DNA from 3 places in the Moorella sp. E308F genome. Region 3 is predicted to be linked to each of the others. Evidence: riboswitches for the same ligand, from Rfam matches in the RefSeq annotation. Region 3 holds a riboswitch; each other region holds the start of a gene.
The links. Region 3 has a riboswitch for cyclic di-AMP ahead of E308F_RS10325 (alpha,alpha-trehalose-phosphate synthase (UDP-forming)). Riboswitches for the same ligand answer to the same signal wherever they lie in the genome.

Region 1 (6,123 bases), 310 kb from region 3:
TCACCATGCAGGAATCGGGCTTTTAAAAGCGAATATTATATTATAAAGCGGTGTGGAGACCGCGCTGGATGGAAGGCCACGAGGAGGTCGGAGTCGACACTGAAGTCGACAAGGTTCCCTGTGGCCCTTTTTACATTTTTCACCAGGGAGTGGTTTACACCTGCGGATAGCAGTGGTAGACGGGCAGGGGGGCGGCATCGGCAAGCATATTACCGTAAGGCTCAGGGAAGAACTACCGCCAGAGGTAGAAATCCTGGCCCTGGGGACTAACGCTGCCGCTACCGTAGCCATGCTCAAAGCCGGGGCCAATGAAGGGGCCACCGGTGAAAGGGCCATCATCTATAACGCCCCCCGGGTAGATGTCATCACCGGTTCCGTAGCCATCCTTATAGCCGACGCCATGCTGGGGGAACTGACGCCGGCTATGGCCGCGGCCATTGCCGCCAGCCCGGCGCGTAAATTTCTCCTGCCTATAAATAAGGCCGGCGTTGAAATAATTGGTGTTGTTCCTGAACCCTTACCCCACTTGATTGACGCCCTGGCGCGGCGTCTTAAAACCTTTTGCGAAGGAGGAACCCGGAAAGATGTGTGAAGCCAATGCTTATCTCTTGAAAGAGGGCGGGGAAGAAGAACTGGTCTTTGAAAATGTTGACAGGATTGTGCCCCGGGAAGACGGTATCCTCATGGAAGATATCTTTGGCAAAAAGAAAATCCTGCGTGCCCGCATCAAAGAAATGGCCCTGGTCGATCATAAAATTTTCCTGGAGGCCATTTAAATCCAGACATTAATGCCAGCTAAGCCACTGCATAATAGTAGAGAAGCAGTGGCTTTTTACTTGACATAATCTGTACCGGAAGTTAAAATATGATTAATTCCGATATGAAAAGTATACATTAAGGAGGAAATTAACCATGAAAGTAGCCGCCGACATAACCCAGCTAATCGGCCGGACGCCAGTAGTAAGCTTACAACGCCTGGTGGAAAATGGGGCGGCAATATATGTAAAGCTGGAATACTTTAACCCCGGGGCTAGCGTTAAAGATCGAATTGCCCTCAGTATGATTGAAGCTGCGGAAGCAGAAGGAAAACTTAAACCGGGTGCCACCATCGTGGAGCCCACCAGCGGCAATACCGGCATTGGCCTGGCTATGATTGCAGCGGCCCGCGGCTACCGCTTAATCATTGTCATGCCGGAAACCATGAGCATTGAACGTCGCAAACTCCTGGCGGCCTATGGCGCTGAATTTATCCTAACTCCAGGGCACCTGGGTATGAAGGGGGCCGTAGATAAAGCCATGGAGTTAGTCCGGGAAAACCCTGATTATTTTATGCCTCAGCAGTTTGAAAACCCGGCCAACCCTGATGTACACCGCCGTACCACAGCCCGGGAAATTTTAGAGCAAATGGGCAAAGACCTGGATGCCTTTGTGGCCGGAGTGGGTACCGGGGGTACCATTACCGGCGTCGGCGAGGTTTTAAAGCAGGAAATTCCGGGGATAAAAATAATTGCTGTGGAACCGGCAGCTTCCCCCGTCCTTTCCGGGGGCCGGCCGGGCCCCCATAAGATCCAGGGCATCGGGGCCGGCTTTATCCCGCAGGTCCTGCGCCGCGAGGTAATCGATGAGGTTATTACCGTGTCCAATGAAGACGCCCTCATGACCGCCCGGCGCCTGGCTCAGATGGAAGGCCTGCTGGTGGGTATCTCTTCCGGTGCAGCCGTCTATGCCGCCCTGCAGGTGGCCCGGCGCCTGGGTAAAGGTAAAAAAGTACTGGCTATTGCTCCGGATACCGGCGAGCGTTATCTGAGCACCGAACTTTTTAAAATAGGGTAGATTAGGTGAATAGCTGCACCCAGTAGTTACCGTACCTGCCGCCTTTGGCATGGCCGACGCCAATGGCCGTAAAATTGGGGTTTAAGATATTGCTGCGGTGGCCGGGGCTACCCATCCAGGCAGCTACCACGGCTTCGGGCGTTCGATAGCCGGCGGCGATGTTTTCACCGGCGGTACGGTAAGTAATACCGAATTTCTGTAACATGTTAAAGAAAGATCCGTAGGTAGGCGATTCGTGGCTGAAGTAATTATTATCCCGCATATCTTCAGCCTTGAGGCGTGCTACTTTTGCCAGCTGTAAATCTACAGTTAACGGCTTCAGCCCGACTTTAGCTCGCTCGGCGTTGACCAGGTCGACGACTTTTTGCTCAAACTGGTTCATCTGGTAGCTACTGGTAGCAGACTGGGATGCAGGTTGAGGGGCCGGAGTTGGAGCCGGTGCCGGTTTTGGTGCTGGAGCCGGTTGAGGTTGAGGTGCCGGTTGCGGGCGGTAATACCTGATGTAAAAATAATTTTGCGGTGCGAAATGGAAAGCATAATAGTTACCATTGTAAATTGTGTAAGTTGCTGCTTGAACAGGCGTGACCGGTACGATGGCCAGGGTGGTAACAATTAATATTACAGCCAGGGATGCGGCCAGGGTTTTGAATTTAGACCGCAAAACTAACCCCTCCTTTACAAACTAGATTACTTTAACGCTTGGCGGACCAGTAAAAAATCCCCCTCCAACGTCTGCGAGGTTAGCTGACGGGTACGGGCCAAAGGTTAGCCCTGCCACGGATTAACCCCAGAAAAATTGGTTCCCCCGCTTTCATAAAAGGAAATTCGGCGTTTCTGGTGGCCACGGCGTGAAATGAAAGTTACTAAATAGAATTTTACCATATAGGTGCCAAAAAGTTAACATAAAATTGGCCGCGTCTTCGAGGTAAAATATTACAGACATATTCGGCAGCGGGTAATGTAGATAATGAGGCTTATTGCTTAACTGCGGTTTTGTATGTTAGAATTTTAACGGCAGTTAGAGGTGAGAGGGGGGTAAAGGCATGTCCGGACATTCCAAGTGGGCCAATATAAAACATCGTAAGGCCAAGATGGATGAAAAGCGCGGCCGCCTTTTTACTAAAATCGGGCGAGAGATTATCATTGCTGCCCGGCAGGGAGGCGGTGACCCCGAAGGTAACCCGCGCTTGAAGGCAGCCATCGCCCGGGCTAAGGAAGTCAATATGCCCAATGAGAATATACAGCGGGCCATTATGCGCGGTACCGGCGAGATTGAAGGCGCAGCTTATGAAGAAATGGTTTATGAAGGCTATGGTCCCGGAGGCGTAGCCATGTTGTTAAATATTGCTACGGATAACCGTAACCGCACGGCTTCAGAAATCCGGTATATCTTTTCCCGCAATGGTGGAAATTTGGGGGAAAGCGGCTGTGTAGCCTGGATGTTTAACCCCAAGGGGGTCATTAGCGTCGAAGTTCCGGCGGGAGAAACCCGGGAAGAATTAATCCTCCAGGCTATTGAGGCCGGAGCAGAAGATGTTGATGATAGTGCCCCTGACGCCATGGAAATAAAGACTGCTCCTGAAGACCTGGAGAAGGTAAAGAAAGCCCTGCAGGAAGCCGGAGCTAATATTACTAGCGCCGAAATAGCAATGGTACCCCAGACTACAGTAACCATTGACGATCCGGAAATGGCGGCTAAAGTCATGCGCCTGGTGGACCGCCTGGAGGATCACGATGACGTCCAGGCTGTTTATACCAACGCCGACATTCCTGCTGCCGTTCTGGAGCAGCTGGAGTTATAAGCAGGTATAAAACCTTGTTGCGCCGGCAAAGCTAGAAGGTGGTAATTTCTGTTATAAGGAGGTGCCACCTTGGGCGACGCAAGCCGGCGCTTTTTTGTTCTTGGCCTTATGATTTTTCTCCTCGGGGGGCTGGTGGCTTACCAGCAAGCCAGGGTAAGTACCGGGCAAAGGCCGGTTATCTTAAAGGTGCCGGGTCTTCTGGAGCCAAGGGTACTGGAGGAACCTCACCTGGAGAGATATTATCGCTACTGTGGCCACCGGGAACCCATTCCTCTACCGGCAGGGGTCAAGTGGAACTGGGCTGATAAAGAAGAAATGAACCTTCTTTTCCCACCGGCCGAGGGTTGGCGCATAACCCGGGAGGAGGAACACCTGGTCATCATCCAGGAGGTAGATGCTCTGTGCCCTGCCGATGCACCCAGACGCCATTTGGCCGTCAAGGATGGCCTGGTAGCTATTTATCAGGGCCCGGCCGGCAGCCTGGGACCACTAATGCGGGTAACGAACCTGAAAGTTGCCTCCTTGCCGCCCAGCTGGCGGGAAAAAATAGAAAATGACCAGGCAGAATTCAATTCCGAACAAGAGGTCCTGGAAGCCCTGGATAGCCTGGACGAATTTCGCCCCTAAAGGTCGGCATTTACCCCTTTGCTCCTCATACCTCCACCTTTTAAACATGATTTCTTTTAAAAAAACCTTGTATAAACGAAGCCCCGGGTTTAAGCTTAGGGTGGAGGGATAAACATGACACAAGAAACGCTCTGCCGCCAGGGGTATTTGGATGCCCACTTACATTTATGGGAATTTGCCATCTTCAATCGCTTCGCCAACCTGGAAAAATGCTTAAGCCTTGAGGAACTGGTGGAAACCCTGAAGTCTCGTTTGGTTGAAGGGTGGGCCGTAGGGGTACGCTTTAACCAGGAAAGGTTGGCCGAAAAAATTATCCCCGGGCGGGCCTTCCTGGATCACGCCTTCGGATCAACGCCGGTGGTAATAGTCCGGACTTGCCTGCACCTGGCCGCAGCCAATACGGCCGCCATGCAGAGGCTGGGATTTTTTGCGGAAAACGGGCTCTTCCATGAGGCCGAAGCATTTAAACTCCTAAATACTTTAGTGGCTAGCCTCAACCTGGAGCCAGGAGACATCCTATCCCGGGGCTTAAGGGAATTGAAGCAACTGGGGATAATTAAAGCCATCGATATGGGAATGGACCGGGACAAGCGCCCTTTCTTTGAGGGCTTGGACCAGGTGGTCGAGGTGGATTTCTACACGGTGGATTTCGAGCTACTGGATGAAGCCCTGGGGTTTAAAGTCTTCCTGGACGGGGGTCTGGGCGCTCGTACCGCGGCCCTTACGGAAGAATATGCCGACGATCCCGGTAACTATGGCCTGCTGAATTACACTGATGAGGCCCTCCTTTCTCTGGTTGAGAAGGTACACCAAAAAGGTAAACCCGTAGCCGCTCACGCCATCGGCGACCGGGCCGTTGACCAATTCCTGCGTGTTGTGCGGCAGAGCCGCCATCCCCTGGATCGCCTGGAACACGTCCAATACGCCCGGGAGGAGCAGCTGGATACCCTGGCGGAACTCGCGATCCCGGTCTGTATCCAGCCCATTTTTTCCCGGGAAATATCATGGGCTGTGCAAAGGTTGGGCCCGGAGCGCATGAAAACAGCCTACGCCTGGGGGCTCATGAGGGATAAAGGTATCCGCTTGCTGGCCGGCTCCGACGCACCTGTGGAAGGCCACGATCCCCGGGAAGCGGCTGCTACGGTCGCTTTCCTGAAAGGCAGCCATCATCTGGATTTCGAGGAGGTTTTGGACCTTTTTGCGCGGGCCAACTGGGAGCTCTATAACGGCTAAGCAGGTGGTTGGCCCCGATCATGGTTGGGGGCTGTTCAGGGGCGGTATAGGGCCTTCCTTACCCGGCCGCTAGCAGGGCTGCCCCCAGGGCTCCAATTATTTGCGGGTCCGGGGGTATGCGGATGCTTGTGCCAAGGTATTCTTCCAGGCTTTTTACAACCCCCGGGTTTTTGGCCACCCCGCCCGTCATGGCTACCGGCTCTTCCCAGCCTGCCCGCTGGGCCATGGCCACCACCCGCTGGGCGATAGCATTATGCAGGCCTTTGATAATTTCTGCTACCGGCCGGCCTTCGGCTACCAGGGAAACGACTTCGGATTCGGCAAAGACGGTACACATGCTGCTAATGCTGGCACCCTGGCTTGCCTGTTGAGAGAGGGTCCCCATATCCTTTACCGGGACCTCCAGGGCGCTGGCCATGACTTCCAGGAAACGGCCGGTGCCGGCGGCACATTTCTCATTCATGACAAAATCCCGCACTTTGCCGCCGTCATCCAGGAGGATAACTTTGCTATCCTGGCCGCCAATATCGATGACCGTGCGTATGTCCGGCCAGAGGTGATAAATTCCCCTGGCGTGGCAGGTTATTTCGGTAACCCGGCGCTGGGCGAAGGGAACCCGGATGCGGCC
Region 2 (6,123 bases), on a different contig from region 3:
CCAGGGCTTCGTTGACGGTAATATGGGTGCGCATGGTGGCCGTCCCATGGCGCAGAGCCATTTTAAGCACCCGGCGGCCGCGGTCGATAAAATCATTTTTATCCATTTTGCGGCTGCGCCGCTGGAAATCCTCAATGGCTTCGGCCAGGGAGCCTGCGCCTTCCTGGGGCGCCGTCAGGGCCTTGTCCAGGTGGGTATGGGCATCGACAAAGGCCGGTATCAGGAGTCTCCCTGCCGCATCGACCATTTGCCGGGCCGAGCCGGCCACTCCTCCCCCGGCGGCAACAATGTATCCGTCTTTAATGGCTACATCAACAGTTCCCGGCTCATCCATGAGCCGCGCGCGCCTGATTAACAAATCATTCAATTTTTATCTTCCTTCCTGATAATTATATTGGTTTATATTTAACCCAATCTTAATCCTACCACAGGAAAATTTAACGGTCAATAAACAAGGATTCTCTTGTTTTATGCCGAATATGCCAGAGATTTTGGTAAATTATGGTCCGGTATCAGGAACGGTGTTACGTTTATTTTATTTGGATTTTAATGTGTCACCGGGCTCCCATCAGGGAGATGGTATGTAAAAAGCGCCGGAATTGCCCGGCGCTTTTGTTTTAAGCCTTAGTCTGTTCTTTCTGGCATCCCAGGTTGGGGTAAAAGAGGGTCCGCTTTTCCCAGGTCCGCAGGATGACCTGGTCGTCATTGCAGGCCAGCACATACTGTGGTAAAATGGGCGTCTTGCCCAGCCCGTGGGGTGCGTTGATTATATAGGTAGGTACGGCCAGGCCGGAAGTATAACCGCGCAGCTGCTCCATTATTTCCACGCCTTCCTCAATGGAAGTGATAAAGTGAGTCGTCCCTTTAACCGGCTTGGCGTGGAAGATATAATAGGGCCGTACCCGGATTTTCAACAGTTCCTGGTTGAGCTTCCTCATAACAAAGGGATGGTTATTGATGCCCTTTAATAAAACCGCCTGGTTTCCCAGGACCACCCCGGCCTGCACCAGGCGATCGCAGGCCGCTTTCGCTGCCGCCGTAACCTCCCGGGGGTGGTTAAACTGGGTATTAAGGTAAATCGGCGGGTGCTTGGCCAGTACCCGGCATAATTCCGCCGTAATACGCTGAGGCAAAGTAACCGGCACCCGGGTGCCCAGGCGCTTAATCTCCACATGAGGTATATTATCCAGTTCCGTTAACAGCCAGTCGATTGTGGCGTCACTCAGCATTAAAGCGTCGCCGCCGGTGATCAGGACATCGCGTATTTCTTTGTTGCGGCGAATATACTCCAGGGCCCGCTCCAGCTCCCGGCGGCTGCGGCTCCGGTCAACTTCACCGATATTGCGGCGCCGCTGGCAGTGGCGGCAGTACATGGCACACTGGTTGGTGACGTTAATAATCAAGCGGTCGGGGTAACGCCGGGTAATGGCCGGTGCCGGTGACGTCAGCTCCTCATCCATGGGGTCGAGTACCCCGACCTTATCCTCCAACTCGGCGGCACTGGGTAAGGCCTGCCGCCGGATGGGGCAGCTGGCATCTTTGCCCATGAGAGAAAGATAATAGGGCGAAACGGCCCAGCGGTAGGTACGCTCGACCCGCTTGATGGCTTCCTTTTCCGCTTCGGTTAAGGGAATTAATTCCCCCAGGACGTCAACCGAGGTAATCCGATGCTGCAATTGCCAGCGCCAGTCTTGCCAGTCATCTTCACTGGCACCAAAATAGGCCATAATCCGCTGCCGGCTGGCTTCAATCTCCGCTGCGACTTCCAAACCGCTGGGGATGGCATCTCTGGCGTCCAGGTAATCAATAATCCTGGCCTTTAACTCAGCTGCCCTTTGCAATGCAATTTCCCTTTTGGCTTCTCTACTCATCAGCTTCCCTTTGTTTGGACAGACACTCACGAGTTTCTACCTCCCTTCCTGTTATAAAATAAAACCCCGGCCTGAACCGGGGTTTTGGGTACAAGAAATTAAAGGGGTACGATGCCTCTTTCACTTTCCACGCTTACGAAGTTAGCTGCCGGGTTCGGGTCGAAAGCTAACCCTACCCCGCACTCAGTTTCTCTTCCGTTGCTCCTTTGCTTTATCCAAAATTTCCTTTAGGATAACGGGATTTTAGGGAAGACGTAAAGACTACTGAGCGCGGGGATTCACCCCAAAAGACTGGTTCCCCCGTTCCCTGAAAAGGGATTCAGCGCTCTGCTTTTATTCATTTGTTCTAAATAATTTTAACACAAGATACGGGATTTGTCAAACTTATTCTTTTCCATTTCTTACCATTAGCCGGTACCAGCAATAATAGATAGAACCGGCGGTAACCGCCAGGAATGCCAGGACCAGTAGGATATCCATCCACCAGGTGGCGTAGCGGCGGTAAAGGTACCACCACGCCAGGAGATAATGGGCCCCCTTCCAGCTGGCGTACTGCCAAGCCATAGTCCAGGTAAAGGCGCCCAGGGCTGAATAAAGGGCATAGATGCCGGGATTCATTCCCAGGACACCCGCTGCCAAGATGGTCGGCGTCCTGATGGGGCCAAACCAGCGGGCAAAAATAATTACCGCCGCTCCAAAGCGGTCCAGCCAGTCCCGGGTTGTGGCCAGGCCGTCCGGACCCCAGCCCCGGTGGAGAAAGCGTTCGATTATGCCTCGCCCCGGCCTGGCCCCCAGCCAGTAACCTATCAAGTTGCCCAGGAGATTGCCGGCGCTGCCGACCGTCACTGCCCCCCAAAAGTTCATCTCCCCGCGCTCGATTAAATAACCGGCGGCCAGGAAGACCGGCTCAAAGGGGATGCCCGGGACACCCATACCTTCAACGACCAGCAGGCCAAAGAGAGCCATATAGACATGGACGGCCGTCACTGCTCTGCCCTGCCTGCCGCCCGGTAACGGGCCACCACCGTCCGGGCGCCGTAAACCTGCTGGCCCACCCGGACGGCAAACTCTACATCATCCTTGAAGATAACCAGGTCTACCTGGGAACCACGTTCGATAAAGGAGACCTTCTGGCCCCGGGTAACGGCCTGGCCGGGAGTGATAAAACATTTGATCTTATTGACAAACTTATCGGCAATCTCCACCATGGCCAGCTGCACGTCACGGCCCCTTAAGAAGATGGTCAATCGTTCATTTACCAGGCGGTAGCGGTGGCTGAAAAGATCTACCGCCCGCCGGAGATAGGTGAGGCGAATATATTCCCACAGGTCGACCATGGGCAAATTCACCCTGGCCTGGGTATGGACCATATTCTCCACCCGGGCATCAATGGGAGCATAGTTAAAATGGACATCCAGGGGAGACATATAGATACCAACGATCCAGCCCCTGTTACTAAGGCCCTGAGCTTTCATTATTTCCTCAATGGGAATGGGCCGGCCCAGTTTCTCCGCTACCACCCGGCCATCGCGAAAGGGCTTGATATAGACAACTTTGCCGTCGGCCGGGGCCAGGATGGCCCCTTCCTCTTGCGGCGCCACCCGCACCGGGTCGCGATAAAACCATACCTTGCGCAGGTACCAGAAGATGCCACCGCCGATGGCGGCAAGGCCCGCCAGGATCTTAAAAAAGGTCACCATTCCGACCACACTTTCTTGATATTATAGGGCATTTTGGGTAAATAATAACCGCAAAAGCCGGCCAGCATCAAGGGCCAGCTGACTTTTACCGGTCGCAAGGGCCGGGGCTTCAAGACCCCATTGCGGTAGGCATTGTCCAGGGCGGCATAAGTGGCCAGAGTACCCTCCCGGAGCCAGAGTTCCTTGACGGTGTCGGCCGGGGTACGGCGGAACAGGTCTTCCGGCACCGGCAGGAGCCGGGTTAAGTCCCGGTAAACCGGGCGTAATTCCTCTATGTAACCCTCTCTGGCTACCTTCAGGCGAAGGCCATTATAAACCTTTATATCACCGGGATAATCTGCATCAGCCAGGAGGATGGCCTGGATACACTCCAGGAGAATCCGGATGCGTTCCAGGTCCCACACCGGGTCGAAAACCCGAATCTCCAGGGTACCCAGGCGTTTGGATTCAATAAGATCCTGAAAACGGTAGCGCCTGTCATCCCGTAAAGGGCCGATGGCAAAAGCCTCTGCCCACCGGTAGGACTGGCCGTAACAGCGGTTGCCGGCAACGGGAGAGTTAATTACCAGCAAGGCCAGGAGAGGCAAAAAGTAGACCAGGTTGCGGTAGGCCCGCTCGCGGTCCGGGAAACCGCTGATATGAACGTGCATGCCGCAGATATTGGTAGGCTCCTCCTGGTCGAAGAGGTGTCCCACCGGGACGATCAGGCCGGAGCAGACACCCGCCAGCTCCTGGACCCTGCCGGCAAAGGACCGTTGAACTTTTCCACTCCCCGCCGGAAACCATCGCCGTTGGTCATAATAACTACCTTTATGGCATCCCCCCGGTCTCTGGCCTCAGCGATGAGGCCCCCGGCACCGAGGGTTTCGTCATCGGGGTGGGGTGAAATGACCAGAATGCGGTTGCCCCCGTCCGGAAGATCGAGAACAGGAATATTCCGGGCTGCGGCTGCCGCAGCCCGCATGGTCAGGATATCATAATTCAAGGCTGCCACCAGGAAAAGCAGTAAAAACAGGATCGCTACCGGACGTGTTTTTATTTTTTTGCGCGTCAGGCGCAAGATATAGCCCAGGATGTCTTTATACATTCCCATACGGGCGATTACACCCCGGTACAACCCCCGCTTTTCTTCCTTCATGATATGGGTCATATTGGCCAGGGGTATTTTCTGTACCCGCCAGCGCCGGGCGCGGGCTTCACTGGTGAGCAATACTTCGACCTCAAAACGGCTTTTTTCTGCCCCCACCGCCAGAAACAGTTCTTTGCGGATGGCCCGCTGCCCGGAAAGGTGAGGAGCCACCACCTGGGCCAGATCCGTAAGCGACCTCCCCCGGCTGAAGATGCCTACCGTCATATCCGCGCTGTCGGTCAGCAAAGGGGCAACCAGGGCCTCGACGTGGGCTGCCGTCAGCCCCTCCAGATCGGCATCCAGGAAAAGCAGAATGTCTTCCCGGGCTGCACGGGCACCGACGGTCATGGCCGCCCCTTTACCGCCATTGATTTCTAGCTCAATTACCCGGGCACCGTGACGGCGGGCCACATTGGCCGTAGCATCTTCCGAACCGTCGCTGACCACGATGATTTCGGCGATGCTGGCCACTTGTTTTAAAGTCTCAATTACTTTACCTACCGTAGCCGCCTCGTTGTAGGCCGGGATAACGGCGCTGACACCCCTTTGATAGCGACCTGCACCTGCCACTGTTTTTCTCTCCTGTACCTTTTTGTCTATCTCATAGTTCCTGTTTATTTCGCTACAAAACAAACCTTTTCCTTCTAAAATAATATTATTGCCCTGGAATTAATCCAGGGCAACACCGGACAGGTCTTGTCAAGCAATTTTTTGTTGTCCTTTCACCTGATCCTCTCCAGCTCTTAGTTTCCGGTACCAGCGGGCATGGTGTTCGCGGGCAAACCTGGCCGCTACCTTACCCGATAGCATGCCGTTGATGGACTCGCGGGAATTGGGGTGACCCAGGGCCAGGTAAATATGGCCCAGGATGACCCCGCCCATAACCAGGGCTCCGGCCGAATGCAGAGGCAGGGCCCAGGCCACCAGGGCAGGAGCCACGCTGTCCCGCAGAAGCAAGATCCAGCCGGTAGCGGCCATTAAAATAGAGCCGGCAATGGTCAGGAGGGAATTGAGCTTTTCCCCGGCGTTAAATTTGCCCTGCTCCGGGAGCTGCACCTTCAGCCCGAAAAATTCCCGGGGGAAAGCGGCAATAAAGCGGAAGTCGTCCTGGCCCCAGGTAAGGCACTCCTTCAGCCATTGCCATGTACTTCGCGGCGTACCAAAAAGGAGGATAATTACCGTTAGGAAAGTAAAGGGATAGGCCATAACGTGATGAATGCTGCGAAAGAGACGCAACCCTTCGGGTCCTATCAAGCTGGCGTAACCCCGGAAGACCAGGGCTGAACCAGTGAGCAGCAGGACGACAAAGGAGATACCATGGCTCCAGTGACCCAGGCGCTCGGCCAGGTTAAAGCGCTCCACCCTTTCTTCAGTCATTGTTGCCGCCCCCTTTAATATTATTGATCACTAAACCGGCAATTAC
Region 3 (6,123 bases):
TGTCCCCCAGGACTGAAAATAAGTGGGCTGCTTCAAGGAGGGCCAGGTAGTAATAGGCCTGGACTTCTACCAGGGCCACAGGTCCTTCGGGGATGCGCCCTTCACGGTCGACTACGGCATCCCAGGAATCTTTCCACCCCTGGTTGGTCAGGCCTGCCGACGATTCCCGCTGGTATTCCAGGTAACCGTCACCATCTAAGTCGCCATAACGCACGCACCAGTGCAGGCAGCGCCTTAAAGGGGTGACCATTTCCTGTAACAGATCCTGATCTAAAGTCCACCTGTAGGCGGCAGCAAGGAGGATAATAAACCACAGGGTGGCATCTATGGAACCATAATATGGACTGTGGGGTACTTCCTGGCAGCGGGTCATCTCGCCCCGCCGCAACTCATGGAGTATTTTTCCCGGCCTTTCTTCCCGCCATTTGTCCACCTGCTTCCCCTGGTAACGGGCCAGGAACCGCAGGGTATGGCGGGCTAGATCCGGGTTTAAGATAAGGGTCTGCCAGGAAGTGATGAGGGAATCCCGGCCAAAAGGAGCGGTATACCACGGTATCCCGGCGGCAATAATTTTCCCCTCCCCGGGATAATCAATTTCCAGGGCCTTCAGGTCGGTGATGGCCGTGCGGAACATATCATTAATAAAATTGTTATCCGTCCAGATCTGGGTGCATTCCTTTTGCCACTGGTGGTAAGAACCGGCCAGCTCTATGGTGGCTGCGGCAAAAAGGTCGCTGATATGCGTGGCCGGGAACATGTTTTGCCCGTCGGGTTCAATCCTTAAGTACAGGTAAAGCTTTTTTTGGGGGCGCAGGGTAAGGTCATAGGTAACTTCCGCCCGGCCCGGCCGGCCTACAATACTGGTCGGTGCCGGTTCGAAGGTAATATGCGTAGTCTGGATCACGTTGTCCAGGCCCAGGTAAGCGAGGATTAACCCCTGGTGGTGAACTTCTGTTTTTAAAAATTCTCCCCGGCGCTGGCGCCGGCTGCCGCGAACTTCAAAAACATCCCGGAAATCAGCACCGATGGTAAAATGAAGGTTTAAATTTACGGGGAAAGGATTAAAATTGATTAAGCGTAAACGCTGGTAGAGGGCCCCTTTAATCAGCCGCAAAAGGCGGAGGTGGATGGACTGGGCTGGTACTACTTTACCATCACTCAGAGCAAAAACGGGATTGGTTAATTCAATCTGGGTAAAATGGCTGTCGCGCACAGAGGAGGAAAGGAAAACAGGCCGCCACCCGCCAGCGGTGAGTTCCAGGCAGTTTAGATAACGGGTATCATTATAATACAGGCCCAGGCTGCTGTTGTCCTGGTCAATAATGGAACCATCCGGCAGGGAAATAAGGAAAATATTCCCTTCTTTTAGGACTTCTGTCCGGGGTTCCAATACACATGGACTATTGCGTAAATCCAGGGACGTTTCCAGCATATATCACCCTCCTGTGTGTTTTTAGAAAGATTGAGCGGTTTTTTGGAATTTATTTCCAATATATAAAACGTAATATTTGCATTTCGTTACCAGTATGATATAATAAATATGATATAATTAATTTGTATATCCTGGAACGCTGAATTGCGGTGCAACAGCCGTAAGCGGGGGACCCATTTTTCCGGGGTGAATCTTGCCGGTTAATTCCGGTGAGTAGGGCTAACCTTCAGCCCGAATCCGTCAGCTAACTTCGTAAGCGTGGAAGGGGATATATCGATACTTACATACCCCGGTCCCTCGGGGTTTAATTTTATTTTTAATTTTATTTTAAAGGAGTGAAGTAGGTCTCGACAATAGGCACAGGCTAAAAGGAGGTATGCTAAGTGGCTAAAAAACAGGCTGCTAAAATTATTATGGTTTCCAACCGGGGTGCCTACAATTTGCAAGCCACTGACAGCGGTATCCAACCTGTACCGGCCATCAGCGGCCTCGTCTCGGCGGTAGAACCATTCTTAAAGGAAAAGGGTGGTGTCTGGGTTGCCTGGGGCGGGCGCGATGCGCCACAGGACAATACTCCCGGGGTACGTTTACCGGTTCCCCAGGACGATCCGGCCTATACCTTCCGGGAGGTTCCCCTGACTGCCGAGGAAATAAAGCTTTATTACCACGGTTTTACCAACAGTGCCCTGTGGCCCCTGTGCCATTATTTTTTAGAAAAGTGTTGTTATAACTCCCTGGAATGGGAAACATATGTTAAAGTCAACGCTAAATTTGCCGATGCTGCACTTATGGAAGCCAGGGAAGGCGATACCGTCTGGGTCAACGACTATCACCTGGCCCTGGTACCGGCCCAAATCCGCCACCGCAAGCCGCAATTAAAGCAGTTCTTTTTCTGGCATATCCCCTTTCCCCACCACGATCTCCTGGCCACCCTTCCCTGGGCGCCCCAATTCTTGCGCGGTCTCCTGGGCACCGATGTCCTGGGCTTTCATTTGCAATCTTATGTCGATAATTTCCTGAATGCCGTCGCCACCCTGCTGGATGCCCGGGTGGATTTTGAGCACAATGTTGTCTACTGGCAACAGCGGCGCATCCATGTCGGTGCCTGGCCCATGGGTGTCGATTACCAGGCCTTCCAGCGCCAGGCATTAGATCCGGCTACCCGGGCCCGGGCTAGAGCCTTGCGCAGCCAGTTTGGTGTTGAACACCTGGCCCTGAGTGTAGAAAGGCTGGATTATACCAAGGGTATCCTGGAAAGGCTGCTGGCCTGGGAACGCCTGCTGGAAGAAGTACCCGAATGGCGCGGCCGGGCGGCCCTGGTCCAGATTGCCGTACCCAGCAGGACGGCCGTACCGGCCTACCGCCAGCTAAAGGAAGAAGTAGAAGCTGCCGTGGGCCGGATCAACGGCCGCTTCAGCGAAGGTAGTTATCGCCCCGTCCACTACTTCTGGCGGGGCCTGCCCCGACAAGAATTGGTAGCCTATTACCTGGCAGCCGATGTCATGATGGTTACGCCTTTGCGTGATGGCCTGAACCTGGTGGCTAAAGAATATGTAGCTTCCCGATATGACGGCAGCGGGGTCCTGGTCTTAAGCCGCTTTGCCGGTGCCGCCCAGGAATTGAAGGGTGCCGTTCTCGTCAACCCATACGATATTGATGGCATGGCCATGATTTTAAATACAGCCCTGAACATGAGCCGTGCCGAGCAGGAAAAAAGAATGCGCCTGATGCAGGAAAAGGTACGCCGCCATGATATCCGCTGGTGGTTGACCTGTTTCCACCAGGCCATGATGGCCCGGGAAGGGGAAACACCCAGTGTCTCCGGCTCAGCTAGCAGCTAAAGTCCGTGATTACCCCGAAGTGCTCCTTATGTGTGACTATGACGGCACCCTTGTACCCCTGGCGCCCCGGCCAGAGCTGGCCCGTCCCAATATTCATCTCCTGACCTTGCTGCGGCAGCTGGTATCCAGGCCAGGCTTCCACCTGGCCATAATTAGTGGCCGGGGTCTAAAGGACCTGCAGGAGTTGCTGCCAGTGGCAGGGCTTTATCTTGCCGGCCTGCACGGGGCAGAGGTAGCTACACCGGAAAGGCAGGTAATCAATCTCCTGCCCTCCGGGCAAGAAGATATCCCCTGGAAAGATATTTTTAGGCTGGCCTGCCAGATAATAGCAGATATTCCTGGAGTTTTTGTAGAAAATAAAGGTGAAGCTATAGCCCTACATTACCGCCTGGCTGACCCAAAGCTAGCTGCGATAGCCTTAAAACAGTTTCGCCGGGCCATGCAGCCCTTTTTAAATAACAATGTCGAACTGCTTTCCGGTCATAAAGTGCTGGAAGTTCGTCGCCGGGGCATAAACAAGGGCTTGGCGGTAGCCTACTTCACCAGGCAATGGCCCCGGTCATTACCCGTCTATTTAGGCGATGACCGGACCGATGAAGATGCCTTCGCTGCTTTGCCCGCCGGCGGCCTGGCCATCCGCGTAGGTAACGAGGTTGCCAGCAAAGCCCGCTATTTTTTACCATCCCCGGCAGAAGTTGTTCAGTTCCTGGAGCTTCTGATCTCTTTATAATAAAAGACCAAGTCTATCCCGGACCCGAGAACAATAAAAATTTTAAAATCCTGAGAACGAGGTGATATTTGTTGTCAACGGTACAGAAAGCCATCATTCCAGCTGCCGGATGGGGCACCCGCTTCCTGCCGGCCACCAAGGCCCAGCCCAAAGAAATGCTACCAATTGTTGACAAGCCAGCCATCCAATTCATAGTCGAAGAAGCCGTTAATGCTGGAATAGAGGACATCCTCATTATTACCGGGAAAAACAAACGGGCCATTGAGGATCATTTTGACCGTTCCCTGGAACTGGAGAACCTCCTGCGGGAAAAGGACAAAGAAGACCTGCTGGCCCTAGTGGAAAAGGTGGCTGAACTGGCCGATATCCACTATATAAGGCAGAAGGAACAGCTGGGGTTGGGACATGCCGTTTACTGTGCCCGTAAATTTATCGGCCAGGAGCCCTTTGCCGTCCTGCTGGGGGACGACATCATCGTGAACCACCCCTCATGCCTGGAACAGATGCTGGAAGTTTACAATGAAGTTAAGTCTGCAGTAATTGCTGTCCAGGAAGTACCCCGGGACGAAGTCAACCGTTACGGCGTCATCGAACCCCTGGAAATCAACGGCCGTCTCATCGAGGTTAAAGACCTGGTAGAAAAGCCGCGGCCGGAAGAAGCCCCTTCTAACCTGGCCGTAATCGGCCGTTATATCCTGGTGCCGGAAATCTTCCCCCTCCTGGCCGGGGTAAAACCTGGGGCCGGTGGTGAAATCCAGCTAACCGATGCCCTTCGCCTGCTGGCGCAGCAACAACGGGTTTATGCCTACCGTTTCCAGGGTAAGCGTTACGATATCGGTGATAAATTGGGCTTTCTCCAGGCTACCGTAGAATTCGCCCTGGCCCGCCCGGACCTGGCCGGGCCCTTCCGGGAATACCTGACGAGTATAATCTCTTGGTCCCCGGGTAATCTGGAGGTTGCTGCCGGCAAAGAAAAGTGAGCACCATACGCCCCCTGGCGGTTCTACCAGGGGGCGTAGTTTTATACCGCTACGGCGTTACTCCATTTACCGCAGCGGTCGCCCCAACGGGCCAGGACCTGCCGTCCTTCTCGCAGTTCCACCACTTCACAGTGATTGGCGCAACCCTGGCACTCAAAACCACCGGTACGGAATTCCCGCTCGGTAAGATCAAAGCCCCTAAAGGTGCTTGCTTTAGGCTGCATTTCCCTGGCCAGCAGGGCGGCCCCAAAGGCTCCCATGACACCGTAGTGTTCGGGGACGATTACCTCCGTCCCCAGGGCACGGTTAAAAGCCTGGCGCATGCCAGCATTGGCCGCCACCCCACCCTGGAAAACAACAGGCGGCAGGATTTCTTTCCCTTTGCCGACGTTATTTAAGTAGTTACGTACCAGAGCCTCACATAAACCAGCGAGGATGTCCTCAAGGGGATGACCCTGCTGTTGTTTGTGAATCATATCGGATTCGGCAAAGACGGCGCAGCGCCCGGCAATACGCACCGGACTTTTGGCCTCCAGGGCGCGGCGACCGAAGTCTTCAATGGGGATCCCTAAGCGGGCCGCCTGCTGGTCCAGGAAGGAGCCGGTACCGGCCGCGCAGACGGTATTCATGGCAAAGTCCGTTACTATGCCTTGGCGGAGGATGATAATCTTAGAATCCTGGCCGCCAATCTCCAGAACTGTCTGCACCCCGGGCACGGAGAAGCTGGCGGCCACGGCATGGGCGGTAATTTCATTTTTGATCACATCAGCCCCTACCATAACAGCTGCCAGGGAACGGCCGCTGCCGGTAGTACCGACACCTGCGACGCATGTACCTCTGCCTAAAGTAGCTGCAACCTGGTGTAAGCCTTCCTGGATGGCCTGGATTGGCTGGCCGCGGGTACGCAGGTAGACGGTGGTAAGTACCTGCCCCTGTTCATCCAGGGCTACAACGTTGGTGCTCACCGAGCCAACATCTATACCAAGGTAAATCGTTAGCATTCTTTATCAACTCCTCCAAAATTAACTCTATCGCAGGCTGGCATTGTCTCCCTCGCTACCTGTGCCCTTGTGGAGCGCCCTTCTGCCAGCGGAGCATATCTACGAAGGCTTCCAGGCGAGTCTGCAGGCCGGCTTCGCC

Region 1: it holds a riboswitch for cyclic di-AMP, as region 3 does, so the genes downstream of both, E308F_RS16230 (CAP domain-containing protein) here and E308F_RS10325 (alpha,alpha-trehalose-phosphate synthase (UDP-forming)) in region 3, are expected to answer to the same signal.
Region 2: it holds a riboswitch for cyclic di-AMP, as region 3 does, so the genes downstream of both, eam (glutamate 2,3-aminomutase) here and E308F_RS10325 (alpha,alpha-trehalose-phosphate synthase (UDP-forming)) in region 3, are expected to answer to the same signal.

What each region holds. Positions count from the first base shown of each region.
Region 1 covers NZ_BJKN01000002.1:1,077,106-1,083,228, reverse strand. The annotation lists gene E308F_RS11945 (DUF3842 family protein) at 161-592, shown strand; gene E308F_RS11940 (CooT family nickel-binding protein) at 585-776, shown strand; gene cysK (cysteine synthase A) at 913-1,833, shown strand; gene E308F_RS16230 (CAP domain-containing protein) at 1,835-2,494, opposite strand; cyclic di-AMP (ydaO/yuaA leader) riboswitch at 2,548-2,674, opposite strand; gene E308F_RS11925 (YebC/PmpR family DNA-binding transcriptional regulator) at 2,877-3,635, shown strand; gene E308F_RS11920 (hypothetical protein) at 3,705-4,262, shown strand; gene E308F_RS11915 (amidohydrolase) at 4,377-5,495, shown strand; gene E308F_RS11910 (acyl-CoA dehydratase activase) at 5,554-6,123, opposite strand, start outside.
Region 2 covers NZ_BJKN01000001.1:1,204,213-1,210,335, reverse strand. The annotation lists gene E308F_RS06085 (amidohydrolase family protein) at 1-367, opposite strand, end outside; gene eam (glutamate 2,3-aminomutase) at 618-1,871, opposite strand; cyclic di-AMP (ydaO/yuaA leader) riboswitch at 1,988-2,206, opposite strand; gene E308F_RS06075 (DedA family protein) at 2,256-2,858, opposite strand; gene E308F_RS06070 (phosphatidylserine decarboxylase) at 2,855-3,571, opposite strand; gene E308F_RS06065 (hypothetical protein) at 3,565-4,266, opposite strand; gene E308F_RS16495 (glycosyltransferase) at 4,275-5,270, opposite strand; gene E308F_RS06055 (formate dehydrogenase subunit gamma) at 5,400-6,077, opposite strand; gene E308F_RS06050 (4Fe-4S dicluster domain-containing protein) at 6,070-6,123, opposite strand, start outside.
Region 3 covers NZ_BJKN01000002.1:768,239-774,361, forward strand. The annotation lists gene E308F_RS10320 (amylo-alpha-1,6-glucosidase) at 1-1,432, opposite strand, end outside; cyclic di-AMP (ydaO/yuaA leader) riboswitch at 1,560-1,706, shown strand; gene E308F_RS10325 (alpha,alpha-trehalose-phosphate synthase (UDP-forming)) at 1,816-3,273, shown strand; gene otsB (trehalose-phosphatase) at 3,248-4,003, shown strand; gene galU (UTP--glucose-1-phosphate uridylyltransferase GalU) at 4,075-4,983, shown strand; gene E308F_RS10340 (acyl-CoA dehydratase activase) at 5,025-5,984, opposite strand; gene E308F_RS10345 (acyl-CoA dehydratase activase-related protein) at 6,040-6,123, opposite strand, start outside.